One region of the Lysinibacillus sp. Y5S-8 genome, then DNA from elsewhere that is predicted to be linked to it. Evidence: predicted binding sites of a transcription regulator. Region 1 holds the regulator's gene; the other holds the start of a gene.
The links. The regulator Rex, encoded in region 1, represses fermentation and respiration genes when NADH is low (regulators of the CRP and FNR family bind a similar motif). The targets are predictions, from matches to a motif close to TTGTGAAATATTTCACAA.

Region 1 (7,096 bases):
GACCTTGTTGTACCACTTGTTCTAATAGTGGTAATACTTCTTGAATGTTTGTAATTTTTTTATCAGTAATTAAAATGTATGGGTTATCAAGAACCGCTTCCATTTTATCTGTGTCAGTTACCATGTAGTGTGAAGCATAGCCACGGTCAAACTGCATACCTTCTACTACATCAAGTTCTGTTGTGAAGCCTTTAGATTCTTCGATTGTGATAACGCCGTCGTTACCAACACGCTCCATTGCTTCAGCGATCAGTTGTCCAACTTCATCATCTGCAGCAGAAATAGCAGCAACTTGTGCAATTTCTTCTTTATTGCTTACTGGACGAGAAATAGCGTGTAATTCTGTAAGTGCAGCAGCAACTGCTTTATCAATACCTTTGCGGATACCTACAGGATTTGCACCAGCCGTAACGTTTTTCAAGCCTTCACGAATAATTGCTTGTGCTAATACTGTTGCTGTTGTTGTACCGTCACCAGCGATTTCATTTGTCTTAGAAGCAACCTCTGCTACTAATTTTGCCCCCATGTTTTCATATGGGTTTTCTAGCTCGATTTCTTTAGCGATTGTTACACCATCATTTGTAATAAGTGGTGAACCGAATTTTTTTTCTAAAACAACATTACGTCCTTTTGGTCCTAATGTTACTTTTACTGTATTCGCTAATTTATCTACACCTTGTAACATTAATGAACGAGCGTCTTCTGAGAATTTAATATCTTTTGCCATGAGAATTTACCCTCCTGAAATGGAATATTCGTTAAGCTTCTTCAATATATTTATATCAATTTCATCTTATTGTCATTTTCGTTAAACAAACAATAAGCCTTCACCTTTATTTAAGGTGTGAATAATGTACTTATTCAATAATTGCAAGAATATCGCTTTCGCGTAAAATTAGGTATTCATTACCTTCAAATTTAACTTCTGTTCCAGCGTATTTAGAGAAAATAATGCGGTCGTCAACTTTAACGTCAAGCTCTACACGTTGCCCGTTCTCTAATACACGACCTGTCCCAACTGCTACTACTTTACCCTCTTGTGGTTTTTCTTTTGCAGAGTCAGGTAGTACAATACCGAATGCAGATTTCTCTTCTACCTCGATTAGTTCAATTACAATACGATCTCCTAGTGGTCTTAACAAGTGAAACAACCTCCTAATAATTAAATAATTGTTAAAATTTATTAGCACTCTATATCAATGAGTGCTAACACAATTATTATGATAATCAATCACACTTTTTTTTGCAAGCCAGAACTTCGAAAAATTTTGTTTTCTTTCCATATTCCTCTACAATAGAAAGGAAGCATATGAATGGAAAGGATTTTGACTGTGACTAATTCTCAAAAAATAACGAAACATAAAAAAACAGCCCTGTATGTCTTATTAATTTATATCGTGATGCAGATTTCAAGCAGATGGCTGCTCTTACCGTTTCATAAGCTCGTTATGAAGATAACTGATCTAGCTTCTGAACAAGCGGCTCCCATTACTCAAGGCTGGTATATTGCCCTTAGTTTTGCTATTGCGCTCATTTTAAGCTTAATCCTAACATCTCGTGATAAAGCCTTTTGGAACATTTATCAAGGAAAAAAGGAAACGATCCCTCTTACAATTGTTTGGGGAATCTTCGGTTTCTTCCTCGTGTTCTTTGGTCAAATGATTGGTGCCGCTATTGAGATGGCTGTTTTCGGTATAGAAGGAGGTTCCCAAAATACCGCAGATATCGTCGCTATAGCTCAAGGTGCTCCCGTTGCTATATTAGCGATTGTTGTATTTGGGCCTATTTTAGAAGAATTCGTCTTCCGCAGAGTCATATTTGGCTCGCTTGTCCAAACAACAAATTTCTGGGTAGCGGCTATAGTAAGTGCCATATTCTTTGCGATTATCCACTTCGACTTCTCGCATATCTTGCTTTATACCATTTGTGGCTTAATATTTGCCTTTTTATATCACAAAACAAAACGCATTTGGACTTCTATTATCGCACACGTTATGCTTAATGGATTTGTGACACTTGTACAATTCTATGCAGAGCCATTGCAAAAGTTTCTTCAAGAACTAGAAAAAATGCAATAATTTTTTGTAAAGTCATTGTAAAGCGGCATTAGAACACAAAAGCTCGGTGTCCCATTGAGGGCACCGAGCTTTATCTATTACTGTTGATTCAATTCTTCTATTTGTCGTCGTTGCTGCTCAAGCGCCTCTTCAATCTGACGTTTTTGCTCCGCTTCCTGTTCTTCTTTTAAACGAATTTCCTCAGATTTAAGATATTTCTTATAACCAATCCGAGAAATCATAATACTAATTTCATACAAGATAAACAATGGCACAGAAACCATTAAATGTGACGCCAACTCTGGCGGTGCAATAATCGCTGCACATACAAATAAACCAAAGTATGAATATTTACGAATTCGAATTAGTAAATCTGGACTTAATATACCAATTCGCGAAAAGAATAAAACAACAATCGGTAACTGGAATAGAAAACCAAAGGGTATTGTAAGCTTAAACAAAAATGTAAAATACTCATGTATACCAATGGTTTGCTGTATCTCCAAATCATTCGATAAATTCATCATGAATTTTATGACATACGGGAAGAGTAAAAAGTACGAAAAAGATAACCCTGCAATAAACAATAGAAATGAATAAGGTATATAGCTTAGAGTGGCTTTACGTTCTACTTCTCTTAATCCAGGGCTAATAAACGACCATAATTGATACATCAACACTGGCGATGAAAGAATAAAGGCAATTATAAAAACAACTTGTATATAAATTGCAAGTGGTGTGACTACGTCAAATGCATGAAGCTCAATATTATATTTTGCTCCAGTCATTTGAAGGTATTTAACAAGCGGCTTTGCGACGAAAAAGCCGCCAGCCATAGCGAGAACAAAGAAAACGGCAACAATGAACAGCCGTTTTCTTAATTCTTCTATATGCTCAATGACAGTTAGATCTTTTGGATTCATTCCTCAAACATCCTAACTTACTTATCTAGTTCTTTCTTTTTCTTGTCATCATCATCTTCGTCGGCTAAACCTTTAGTAGCATTTTTGAATTCACGTAGTGTTGAACCAAATGCCTTACCAAGCTCTGGTAACTTCTTAGGGCCAAAAATTAATAACGCGACAATTCCGATAATAATGAGGCTCATAGGACCAATTCCACCCATTACAGCCACCTCCTCTTTATATCCATCATTTTAACGCATATTTCGCCATTTTGCTAACTAATTATATGTGAAAGTTTTTCGTCTCTCTCACAGGTTTAGCCGCATTTTATTAAAAAATATTATTTGACAGAAATGGTGAATTACACTTAAAAATATGTATTATTTTCACACTTCCTGATTACGAATTAAATATATAAGCGCTTGCAATTCTACCGATAAATCAATGGTTAAAAGCTGCATTCTATCTGGTACTGTTAACCGTTCTGGTGTAAAGTTTAAAATACCCTTTGCATTCATTGCTGCTAAACGATCCGCCATTTTTTGTGCGGAGCGTGGTGAAACGGTTAAAATCGCAAGCTCTGCACCGTATTCTGCATACTTCTCCTCCAGTAAATCTGGATGAAAAACAGGAATATTACTAATCATTTTGCCATCCTTCGGTGCTTTAGAATCGAATGCTACGACAATATGTGTATTATGGTTTTTTTGAAAATTATATTTTAATAATGCACTGCCCAAATTCCCCACGCCAATTAACGCTACTTTTGTCGTTTCATGTTGATCAAGCGTCTGGCTAAAAAATTGTAATAAATGCTGCACATCATAGCCATAGCCCTTTTTACCAAGAGCGCCAAAATAAGAAAAATCACGGCGAATCGTTGCAGAATCTATTTTCATCGCTTCACTCAGTTCCTTCGACGAAATACGTTCCATACCTTCTTGTGCAAAGTTTTGAATAAATCGATAGTAAAGAGGAAGTCTTTTTGTAGTGGCTTGTGGGATTTTTAATTCTTGTTTCAAACTTTCTCCTCCTTATGATGAACCTCAATCAATTTTACTGTATTTAACTACTAATTTTAATACATTTATCCTTAACTATATACAACATTTTTGCAATCCACTAGCGTATTTCTCTTTAGTTAATGGCGCTTTGTACGCAACTAACTAAAAAGAAATCGTTTCAATCTTACATGACTGCTAGGAATAAGTAAAGCACCTACATTGCATGCAAATCGTTCATCCATTACACTAAGGTAGAATTGAGGTGTCAAGAATGATTGTTTTACAGGTCAATCAACTAACTAAATCCTTTCTTGCAGATGAAATTTTAAGTGGTGTTAAATTAGAAGTTCAACATCGTGATCGTGTTGCCTTAGTAGGGCGAAACGGTGCAGGTAAATCGACTTTATTAAAAATAATCGCTGGTCAAATGTCCTATGACTCCGGGGATATCATTATCCCAAAGGGCATTCAGGTTGGCTATTTAGAGCAACATGCTGGATTAAATTCTACGTTAACTATTTGGGATGAAATGATGACGATTTTCGAACCGCTTTTAGCCCAAGAACAAACGCTCCGCTCGCTCGAACAGCAAATGGCTGATCCTACCGTTTACGAAAATCCCACTCTGTATGCGAAAGTTATGTCGGAATACGATCAACTACAGCATACTTTTAAGGATGCTGGCGGCTATCAATATGAATCGGACATACGTTCAGTGCTTCATGGAATGCAGTTCTATCCCGAAGACTATGATAAACCCATTAGCTCACTATCTGGTGGACAACGCACACGTTTAGCACTGGCTAAGCTTTTACTTAGTAAACCAGACCTTTTAATTCTCGATGAGCCTACGAACCATTTAGATATCGAAACATTATCTTGGTTGGAATCTTATTTAAAGAGCTATGAAGGAGCTATTTTAATTGTTTCCCATGACCGCTACTTCTTAGACCAAGTCGTTTCCATTGTCTACGAAGTGTCACGTCATCGTGTTACAAAATATACAGGCAATTACAGTGCTTATTTAGATGAAAAGGCTAAAACCTATGAACGCGATGTCAAACTTTTTGAGCGTCAGCAAGATGAAAAGGCCAAGCTAGAGGATTTTATCCAAAAGAATATTGCACGTGCCTCTACAACAAAAATGGCACAAAGTCGACGTAAAATGCTTGAACGAACTGAGTGGATGGAATCGCCAGATGGTGATGAGAAATCTGCTAGTTTTGGTTTTACTATCGAACGTCAAAGTGGTAATGATGTTTTATCCGTCGATGATTTAACAATCGGCTATGATGATCAGCTAATATCTAGTGGTATTAACCTGCGCACTTTTCGCGAGGATCGGATAGCCCTTGTTGGACCAAATGGGGTTGGTAAATCAACATTATTAAAAACGATTGTGAAAGATTTAACACCTCTTGCAGGTGCTATTCGTTATGGTATTAATGTACAAATTGGCTATTATGATCAAGAGCAAGCAAAGCTTTCAAGCAATAAAAGTGTCTTGAAAGAGCTATGGGATGAATGGCCGCTCATGAATGAAAAAGATATTCGCACTGTCTTAGGACGCTTCCTATTTAGTGGAGAAGATGTGGATAAAACCGTATCCTCTTTATCAGGCGGTGAAAAAGCACGCCTTGCACTCTCAAAATTAATGATGCAAAAGGCCAATTTTTTAATTCTCGATGAACCTACAAACCATCTAGACTTAGATAGTAAAGAGGTTCTGGAAAATGCACTGATTGATTATCCTGGAACGCTTCTATTTGTCTCCCATGACCGCTACTTCATTAATCGTATCACAACGAAAGTGGTGGAGATGTCTGGAACTGGGTCATTTGAATATTTAGGCGACTATGATTATTATGTAGAGAAAAAACAGGAACTGTTGGAGCTAGCGCAAATGAAGGCTGCCTCCCAACTGCAAGTACAGCAAGACCTACCTGATAAGACTTCTACCTCTAAAATTGATAAAGAGGCAAAAAAACGCGAACGTCAAATTAGGCGTACTATTGAAGAACTAGAGGCGAAGATGCAAGAAACGACAGCTACCATTGATAGGCTCGAGGAAGCTCTCTGTGACCCTGCAATTTTCACGGATCACGAAAAAATTTCACAGCTTCAAGACGAATTAGCTACTGCTAAAGAACAGCATGAGCGATTGGAATTAGAATGGTTAGAGCTAAATGAGGAACTTGAAAATATTAATATGTAGTTACTGATTTTAAGCCATGTGCCTCGCCGCATGGCTTTTTTCTTTACACACCTTTATTTTTCATATATATTGGTCAAGTGCTATTTTTCGACAAAAAATGCCCACAGTTTTATACACACTATAAATCTAGTAATACCAACATATCAACAGAGTTTTCCACATTGTCCACAATCAAAAATTATTTTATCCACATCATCCCTTGTAAAACGTGCTACTATATATTGAATAATCACAAGTTATGCACAAGTTATCAACATATTGTGCATAAGTACGCGTGTTCGGTACTTAATTCGCACCATTACCTGTGGATAATTTTCTGAAAAATTTGTCAATTAACGTGTTGAATATTATTATTCTCTTCGCAACATTCATTTTTTATCAACAAATTTTCGACAAGCAAAAAAAGAGATATCTTCAATAAGATACCTCCTTCATTTACTGCTACACCCAAGATTTTAACTCCATTCCTGGACGTCCATTCATCATTAAGTTTCCTCGAACACCCGCCTCAAACATTGGCATGGCTGCTGCTCCAATCATTGCCGCATTATCTGTACACAATTTGAGTGGTGGTACAAAAAATGGGATACCTTCCTCGGCAAATACAGCCTCTAAAGCGCTTCGCAGACCTTTATTCGCTGCTACACCACCAGCTGCTATGACCTGCTTCACCTGATATTCGCGAGCAGCACGCAATGTTTTCGCTGTCAGTACTTCGACAACACTTTCCTGAAAACCCTTAGCAACGGCTGCTGGCGAAATAGCTTCGCCTCGTTGATCCATATTGTGTTTATAATTGATGACTGCTGATTTTAAGCCACTAAAGCTAAAATCATAAGAACCCTCCTCTAACCAAACTCTTGGAAAAGGAACAGCCTCTTCACCCTCATGAGCAAGCTGATCAATACGTGGTCC
Region 2 (7,096 bases), 110 kb from region 1:
CAAAAACAACAGATAAGGAAGCGGGAATTAATAAACCTGCCACACCGTATGTCAGCGTATACCCTATATGTCCTCGCGTGCCGTACGATTCAAAGGCATAGTAGGAGCCACGAATTGCTAACAGTACAAGCGAAATACTGACTGGCACAAGTAAAATCGTTCCGTAATAAAAAGCAGTTTGTGGGAAAAATCCAACGATCCCTACGAAGAAGAATACTAAAAAGACATTGGTTACTTCCCAGACAGGCGATAAATAACGTTTGATAATATTTGTTAAAATATGATTTTTACCAATTAGTAGGCTATAAGCGTTGAAGAAGCCTGCACCAAAATCAATGGATGCGACAATGACATAGCCAAATAGAAAAATCCATAATACGGAAATACCTAATACCTCTAACGTCATAGGATGTCACCGCCTTTTTCAGAGTGGCGATCTTCAATTTCACGCTCGATTGGATTCTTTTTAAACATTCGAACCAAGACGACAATACTTCCTACTGCTAAAACTGCATAAACACCTGCGAACAATAGCATCATTAAATCCACATGGTCACTCGTAGTAGCTCCCTCCGGTGTACGCATTAGACCATACAGTATCCATGGTTGACGTCCAACTTCCGCAAGCCACCAACCTGCTTCGATGGCAATGATTGACAGAGGTCCTCCCGCAACAATAATCCATCTATACCATCGCGAATGAATAAATTGCCAGCCCCGTGCTTTCCCTACAACATAAAGTAATGAAACTAGCACCATAAACATACCAATGGACACCATAATATCAAAGAGATAATGAATATAGAGTGGTGGTAAATCCTCCTCCGCAAATTGATCTAAGCCAATTACCTCTGCGTTAGGATTAAAATGTGCAAGAATGCTCAAAGCATACGGAATTTTAATGGCGTATTTTACTTCTTCTCCATCTAATACACCAAATAATACAAGCGATGCTTTACCCTCTGTTTCAAAATGCCATTCTGCAGCGGCTAGTTTTTCGGGTTGATATTCAGCTAAGTATTTTCCTGAAAAATCTCCAATTACAGCAGCAGCTATGGAGAAAATCAAGCCAATTTTCATAAGTAAAAGCAATGATTTTTTATGGTATACATGCTTAGAGCCTTTTAACATTCTGTATCCCGCAATAGCTGCTAGTACAAATGCCGATGTCATATACGCTGTCACAAGTACATGCGCTACCTTTGTCGGCATGGCCGGGTTAAACATCGCTAAAAAAGGTTGAATATTGACAAGTTCTCCGTTTACAATATCAAATCCTTGTGGTGCATTCATAAAAGCATTAACAATTGTAATGAAGACCGCTGACATCGACGCTCCAACAGCGACAGGAATTAATAGTAGCATATGTTTTTTCTGACTATCAAAGCGGTCCCATGTATATAAATAGATCCCTAAAAATATAGCTTCAAAGAAAAATGCAAACGTTTCCAAAAAAAGTGGTAATGCAATCGTTTGACCAGCAAGTTGCATAAAGTTAGGCCACAATAATGAAAGCTGTAAGCCAATGGCAGTTCCTGTTACAACACCTACGGCCACAGTAATAACAAAACCACGCGCCCAACGTCTCGCCATTAAGATATAATGCTCATCATTCTTTTTATACCCAGTCCATTGAGCAATCATAATCATCAACGGGACACCTACACCAATCGTTGCATAAATAATATGGAACGATAATGTTAACTCCGTTAATGCTCGACTCCAAAAGACTGCTGATTCATTAATCATCTCATTGCCCCCTAACTTCCAAATATTCTTCCAAGAATGGAAAGTAGCATAATAATTGCAACACCAAAACTTATCCATATAAGTTTCTTTTCTTGTGACTTATACAAAGGCAACACTTCCTTTCCCTTATCCATACCCCCATTTTCCACTATTACAACGAATAAAACCTTAATAACGGACCGAAATTTCAGGCTATTATTAAGGTTTCAAATTTTGTTCAACTAATATACGCACATTTGCCAAACATTTTTCTAAATTCATTCACAATCTAAGCTCTAAAGATGAAATCGTATAATTTAGTCCATTCTAATTTAATAAAGGAAGAAATCGGATTAAGTAGGTTTGCAGAGATTCTTATGTGGCAGTTCTGGTTTTCGGCTTCTATTGGGAAGGTTAACTTTGGGAGTGTGTGGGGTAGATATTTTTGGGAGTGGTGAAGCTTTTCTCTTTAGAGGACTTCCTAATATGCAGATCCCTCACTTTTATAAGTACGAGATAGAATGCCCCAATTAATCCAAAAAGCTCATCCAACTAAAATAGGATGAGCTTTTTGGATTAATTAAATGCGGTCTTCTTCTCGAATATCTGCAAGTGGGACAAAGATTTCAATGTGACGCTTCAGATTTTCAAATGTAGCTGGTGCGTCTCCGCCATATTCGCCATCTAGGTTAAGATGGACTTCGTTTTCAGTCGTGACTTTGACAACGCTGGCTTTTTTATAAATGACACGATCGTCATTTAAATGTTCGCCTCGTAATGCCATAGCAGCTAGTTGAATAAACTCTGGAAGGCTTACTTTTTTCAGTACTATTACTGTAAAGTAACCATCATTAATACTCGCATCAGGGGCAAGTTTTTCAAAGCCACCTACTGAATTCGTTAAACCACATAGGAACATCATGGCGTCCCCATCAAATACTTCGCCATCATATTCAATACGCATATGGGAAGCTTTGATGGATGGAATCATTTCTACTGCCTTTACATAATAGGCTAACTGGCCAAGCATTGTTTTCATTTTACTTGGTACTTCATAAGTGAGTTCTGTAATACGTCCCCCAGCAGCAATATTAATGAAATAGCGTTCGCCATTTAAGAGACCCACGTCTACTGGTAATGTGTCGCCTTGAATTATAATGTCTACAGCCTCATCAATATTTCGAGGAATATGCACAGCACGGGCAAAATCATTTGTAGTGCCCATCGGAATTAGACCAACTTTCGGACGGTTTTCAAATGGACTTACACCTGAAACAACTTCATTTAATGTGCCATCTCCACCAACTGCGATGATGATATCAAAACCACGCTCTACCGCATTTTTTGCTGCAAGCGTTGCATCTCCCTCACATGTTGTTGCATGACAGGATGTCTCATAGCCTGCTACCTCTAGTTTTTCCAACACCTCTGGTAGATGTTTCTTAAATACTTCGCGTCCAGATGTAGGATTATAAATGATTCTTGCTCGTTTCATAACATACCTTCCTGCTTCATAAGATTCTATTTCATTCAACGAAATTCTACGTTGAAATGTTGCAATGCTCTTGTTATTTTTGTAATGCGTTTGTTACCTGTTTTTTAAAGTCCTCATAGACATATGTCCAGTAAGTTGGGTTCGAGATATTTTCCTCTCGAATTTCTGCATAAAGAGCTTTTTGAGCTTCTTCAAATGTTGGATCTTCTTTATCTGGTAAACTCGCTCGTTTCGTTACGACTAACTCTTGTAATTCAGGCGCACGTGGTCCCCATTTTCCTACAACCTCACCTGCATCATCTAACAACAGATAAATCGGGATAGCACGACCACCTTTTGTTAAATAACGATCAATTAACTCTGTATCAGCATCACGGAAAACGGTACGCATTTCTAACCCTGCCGCTTCAGCAACACGACGAATAATAGGATTGTTTAACATAGCGTCTCCGCACCAATCTTCTGTAATGGTTAAAATTTTTGGCTGCTTATCTTTTAGTAATTCGATGAAGCCATCGTTTGTTGGCACTTTAAAACCATCATAAATACGGAAGCTCTCTTCTTTCAACGTCGTCATGTTCTCCATATATTGTTGTATCGAAATAGCTTCTTGAAAATATTGTTGTTCAGTTTTCATTGGCTCGTCCCCCTTATTATTGTCTATTCTATATTTTGCTATGAATACTCTTTTTAAACAACTATTAAGTGTTATAAATTGCAAATTAGTTACATTTTTGAAAATTAATAGCCGAGGGAGCAATAAAGCTCTCTCGGCTATTATGTTACAACGAGTATTATCGTTTGGCAATTTCTTGTTGTAATAATTTATTAACCATTGGAGGGTTGGCTTGACCTTTTGTTGCCTTCATAATTTGACCAACTAAGAAGCCAATTGCACGATCTTTACCATTTTTAAAGTCTTCGATAGATTGTGCGTTGTTATCTAAAACTTCTGTTACGATAGCTAGCAGTGCACCTTCATCGGAAATTTGAACTAAACCTTTCGCCTTCACAATATCCTGTGCAGAACCACCGTTTTCTACTAATTCAGCAAATACTTTTTTACCGATCTTAGAAGAAATTGTTCCGTCAGTGATTAATTTCACCATCTCAGCAAGGTTTTCTGGTGTTAATGCAGTATCTTTAAGGTCTTTTTGTTCCGCATTTAAGTAAGCTGAAACATCACCCATTAGCCAGTTAGCAGAAAGTTTCGCATCTGCATCGTTCACAATCATTGCCTCGAAGAAGTCTGAGATTTCTTTAGAAATAACAAGAACTCCTGCATCATATGATGTTAAGCCTAATTCTTCTACATAACGTTTTTTACGAGCGTCTGGAAGCTCAGGAATTTCTGATTTCACTCTCTCTAGCCATGCATCATCAATCGAAAGACGAACTAAGTCTGGCTCTGGGAAGTAACGGTAATCATCTGTTCCCTCTTTCACACGCATTAAAATTGTTTTACCTGTTTTTTCATCGAAGCGACGTGTTTCTTGCTCAATAATACCGCCTGATAATAATACATCAGCTTGACGTAATTCCTCATGCTCTAAACCACGACGAACATAGTTGAAGGAGTTCAGGTTTTTAAGCTCCGTTTTTGTGCCAAATTCTTCTTGACCATACGGACGAAGAGAAATGTTGGCATCACAACGTAATGAGCCTTCTTCCATCTTACAATCAGATACGTCTGTATATTGAATAATTGATTTTAATTTTTCTAGGTAAGCATATGCTTCGTTTGGTGTACGAATGTCTGGCTCAGAAACAATCTCAACAAGTGGTGTACCTTGACGGTTAAAGTCAACTAATGAGTGATCCCCAGCATGTGAAAGTTTACCAGCATCTTCTTCCATATGAAGACGTGTAATACCGATACGTTTTGTATAGCCGTCTACTTCAATATCGATCCAGCCGTTTTTACCGATTGGTTTATCGAATTGTGAAATTTGATAAGCTTTCGGATTATCTGGATAGAAGTAGTTTTTACGGTCAAATTTTGTTTCTTGTTCGATTTCCATATTAAGTGCAAGTGCAGCACGCATTGCAAAATCTACTACATTTTTGTTAAGGACTGGTAGGACACCAGGGTACCCTAAATCAATTACTGTTGTATTTGTATTTGGTTCAGCACCAAAGTGAGCTGGTGCTGGTGAGAAGATTTTTGAGTTTGTTTTCAACTCAACGTGTACTTCTAAACCAATGACTGTTTCAAAGTTCATGTTATTTTCCCTCCCACATTTGAGGAACTTGTTTATGGAACTCTGTTGCTTGTTCAAAAGCATGAGCTACACGGTAAATAGTTGCTTCATCAAAGTATTTACCAATAATTTGTAAACCAAGTGGTAGTCCGTTTTCAAAGCCACATGGAATTGAAATAGCAGGTACTCCAGCTAAGTTCATCGGGATTGTTAAAATATCGTTCGCATACATTGTCATCGGGTCATCGACGTTTTCACCAATTTTAAATGCTGGTGTTGGGGATGTAGGCCCAATGATAACATCAAAGTCTTCAAATACCTTGTCGTAGTCTGCTTTGATAAGTGTACGTGCTTGTTGCGCTTTTTTATAATACGCATCATACGTGCCGGCACTTAGTGAGTAAGTTCCAAGCATGATGCGGCGTTTTACTTCATCACCAAAACCTTGTGCACGTGTTTCTTTATAAAGGTCCATCAAATTTGTAACATTTTCTGCACGGAAACCATAACGGATACCATCGAAACGAGATAAGTTAGAAGACGCTTCTGATGAAGAAAGGATATAGTATGCAGCAAGTGCATATTTTGAATGAGGAAGTGATACTTCTTCTACAGTAGCACCTAGGCCTTTTAATACCTCTAATGCAGTAAGCACTGATTGACGTGCTGCCTCGCCAACACCTTCACCAAGGAATTCCTTTGGTACAGCAATACGTAAGCCTTTTACATCACCAGTAAGCGCTGCAGCGTAATTTGGTACCTCTACGTTTGCCGATGTAGAATCATTTGGATCTAAGCCTGCGATGGCTTCTAATAATAGCGCATTATCTTCAACGTTGCGTGTAATTGGTCCAATTTGGTCTAAAGAAGAGGCAAATGCAACTAGACCAAAACGAGATACACGACCATATGTAGGCTTCATCCCTACAACACCACAGTAAGCTGCTGGTTGACGGATTGAACCACCTGTATCTGAACCAAGAGAGAATGGTACTTCACCTGCTGCTACTGCTGCTGCAGATGCACCTGAAGATCCCCCTGGTACGTGGTTTAAGTTCCATGGATTTTTTGTTGTTTTATAGTATGAGTTTTCGTTAGAAGAACCCATTGCAAACTCGTCCATGTTTAATTTACCAACTGTAATCATGCCAGCTTCACGTAACTTATTGACAACAGTGGCATCATAAATTGGCATAAAGCCTTCTAGAATTTTAGAGGCACAAGTTGTTTCTAAACCTTCTGTTACGATGTTGTCTTTCACACCGATTGGAAGACCAAACAGTGGTCCACGCTTTTCAAATGGGACTTTATCCATTTCAGCAGCTTGTGCAGTTGCTTTTTCTTCGTTTGAAGCAAGGAATGCTTGTACATCGCTGTCAAGCTTTGCAATACGCTCGTATGCTTCTTTCGTTAAGTCAGCGATTGATAAGTTACCTGCTTTAATTTCCGCTTGTAACTCCTTAGCTGAACGTTCAAATAACGTCATGAGGAATCCTCCTATGTTTTAGTATTACATGATAGCTGGTACTTTTACTTGACCATCTTCTTGTTCTTTTACGTTTAACATCATTACTTCACGGTCTAAACCTTTTACAGCTACGTCTTCACGCATTACATTCACTAGTGGTAAAACGTGAGTTGTTGGTTCAACATTCGTTGTATCTAGCTCATT

Region 2: the regulator Rex is predicted to act here: its motif matches at 1,999-2,016, upstream of V6670_RS19805 (cytochrome ubiquinol oxidase subunit I).

What each region holds. Positions count from the first base shown of each region.
Region 1 covers NZ_CP145889.1:4,155,840-4,162,935, forward strand. Annotated here, with positions in the region: gene groL (chaperonin GroEL) at 1-727, opposite strand, end outside; gene groES (co-chaperone GroES) at 858-1,142, opposite strand; gene V6670_RS20285 (type II CAAX endopeptidase family protein) at 1,314-2,078, shown strand; gene tatC (twin-arginine translocase subunit TatC) at 2,156-2,980, opposite strand; gene V6670_RS20295 (twin-arginine translocase TatA/TatE family subunit) at 2,998-3,183, opposite strand; gene V6670_RS20300 (redox-sensing transcriptional repressor Rex) at 3,349-3,984, opposite strand; gene V6670_RS20305 (ATP-binding cassette domain-containing protein) at 4,238-6,181, shown strand; gene tsaD (tRNA (adenosine(37)-N6)-threonylcarbamoyltransferase complex transferase subunit TsaD) at 6,623-7,096, opposite strand, start outside.
Region 2 covers NZ_CP145889.1:4,041,134-4,048,229, forward strand. Annotated here, with positions in the region: gene V6670_RS19800 (cytochrome d ubiquinol oxidase subunit II) at 1-406, opposite strand, end outside; gene V6670_RS19805 (cytochrome ubiquinol oxidase subunit I) at 403-1,749, opposite strand; gene V6670_RS19810 (diacylglycerol kinase) at 2,309-3,223, opposite strand; gene V6670_RS19815 (thioredoxin family protein) at 3,297-3,860, opposite strand; gene gatB (Asp-tRNA(Asn)/Glu-tRNA(Gln) amidotransferase subunit GatB) at 4,018-5,445, opposite strand; gene gatA (Asp-tRNA(Asn)/Glu-tRNA(Gln) amidotransferase subunit GatA) at 5,447-6,910, opposite strand; gene gatC (Asp-tRNA(Asn)/Glu-tRNA(Gln) amidotransferase subunit GatC) at 6,935-7,096, opposite strand, start outside.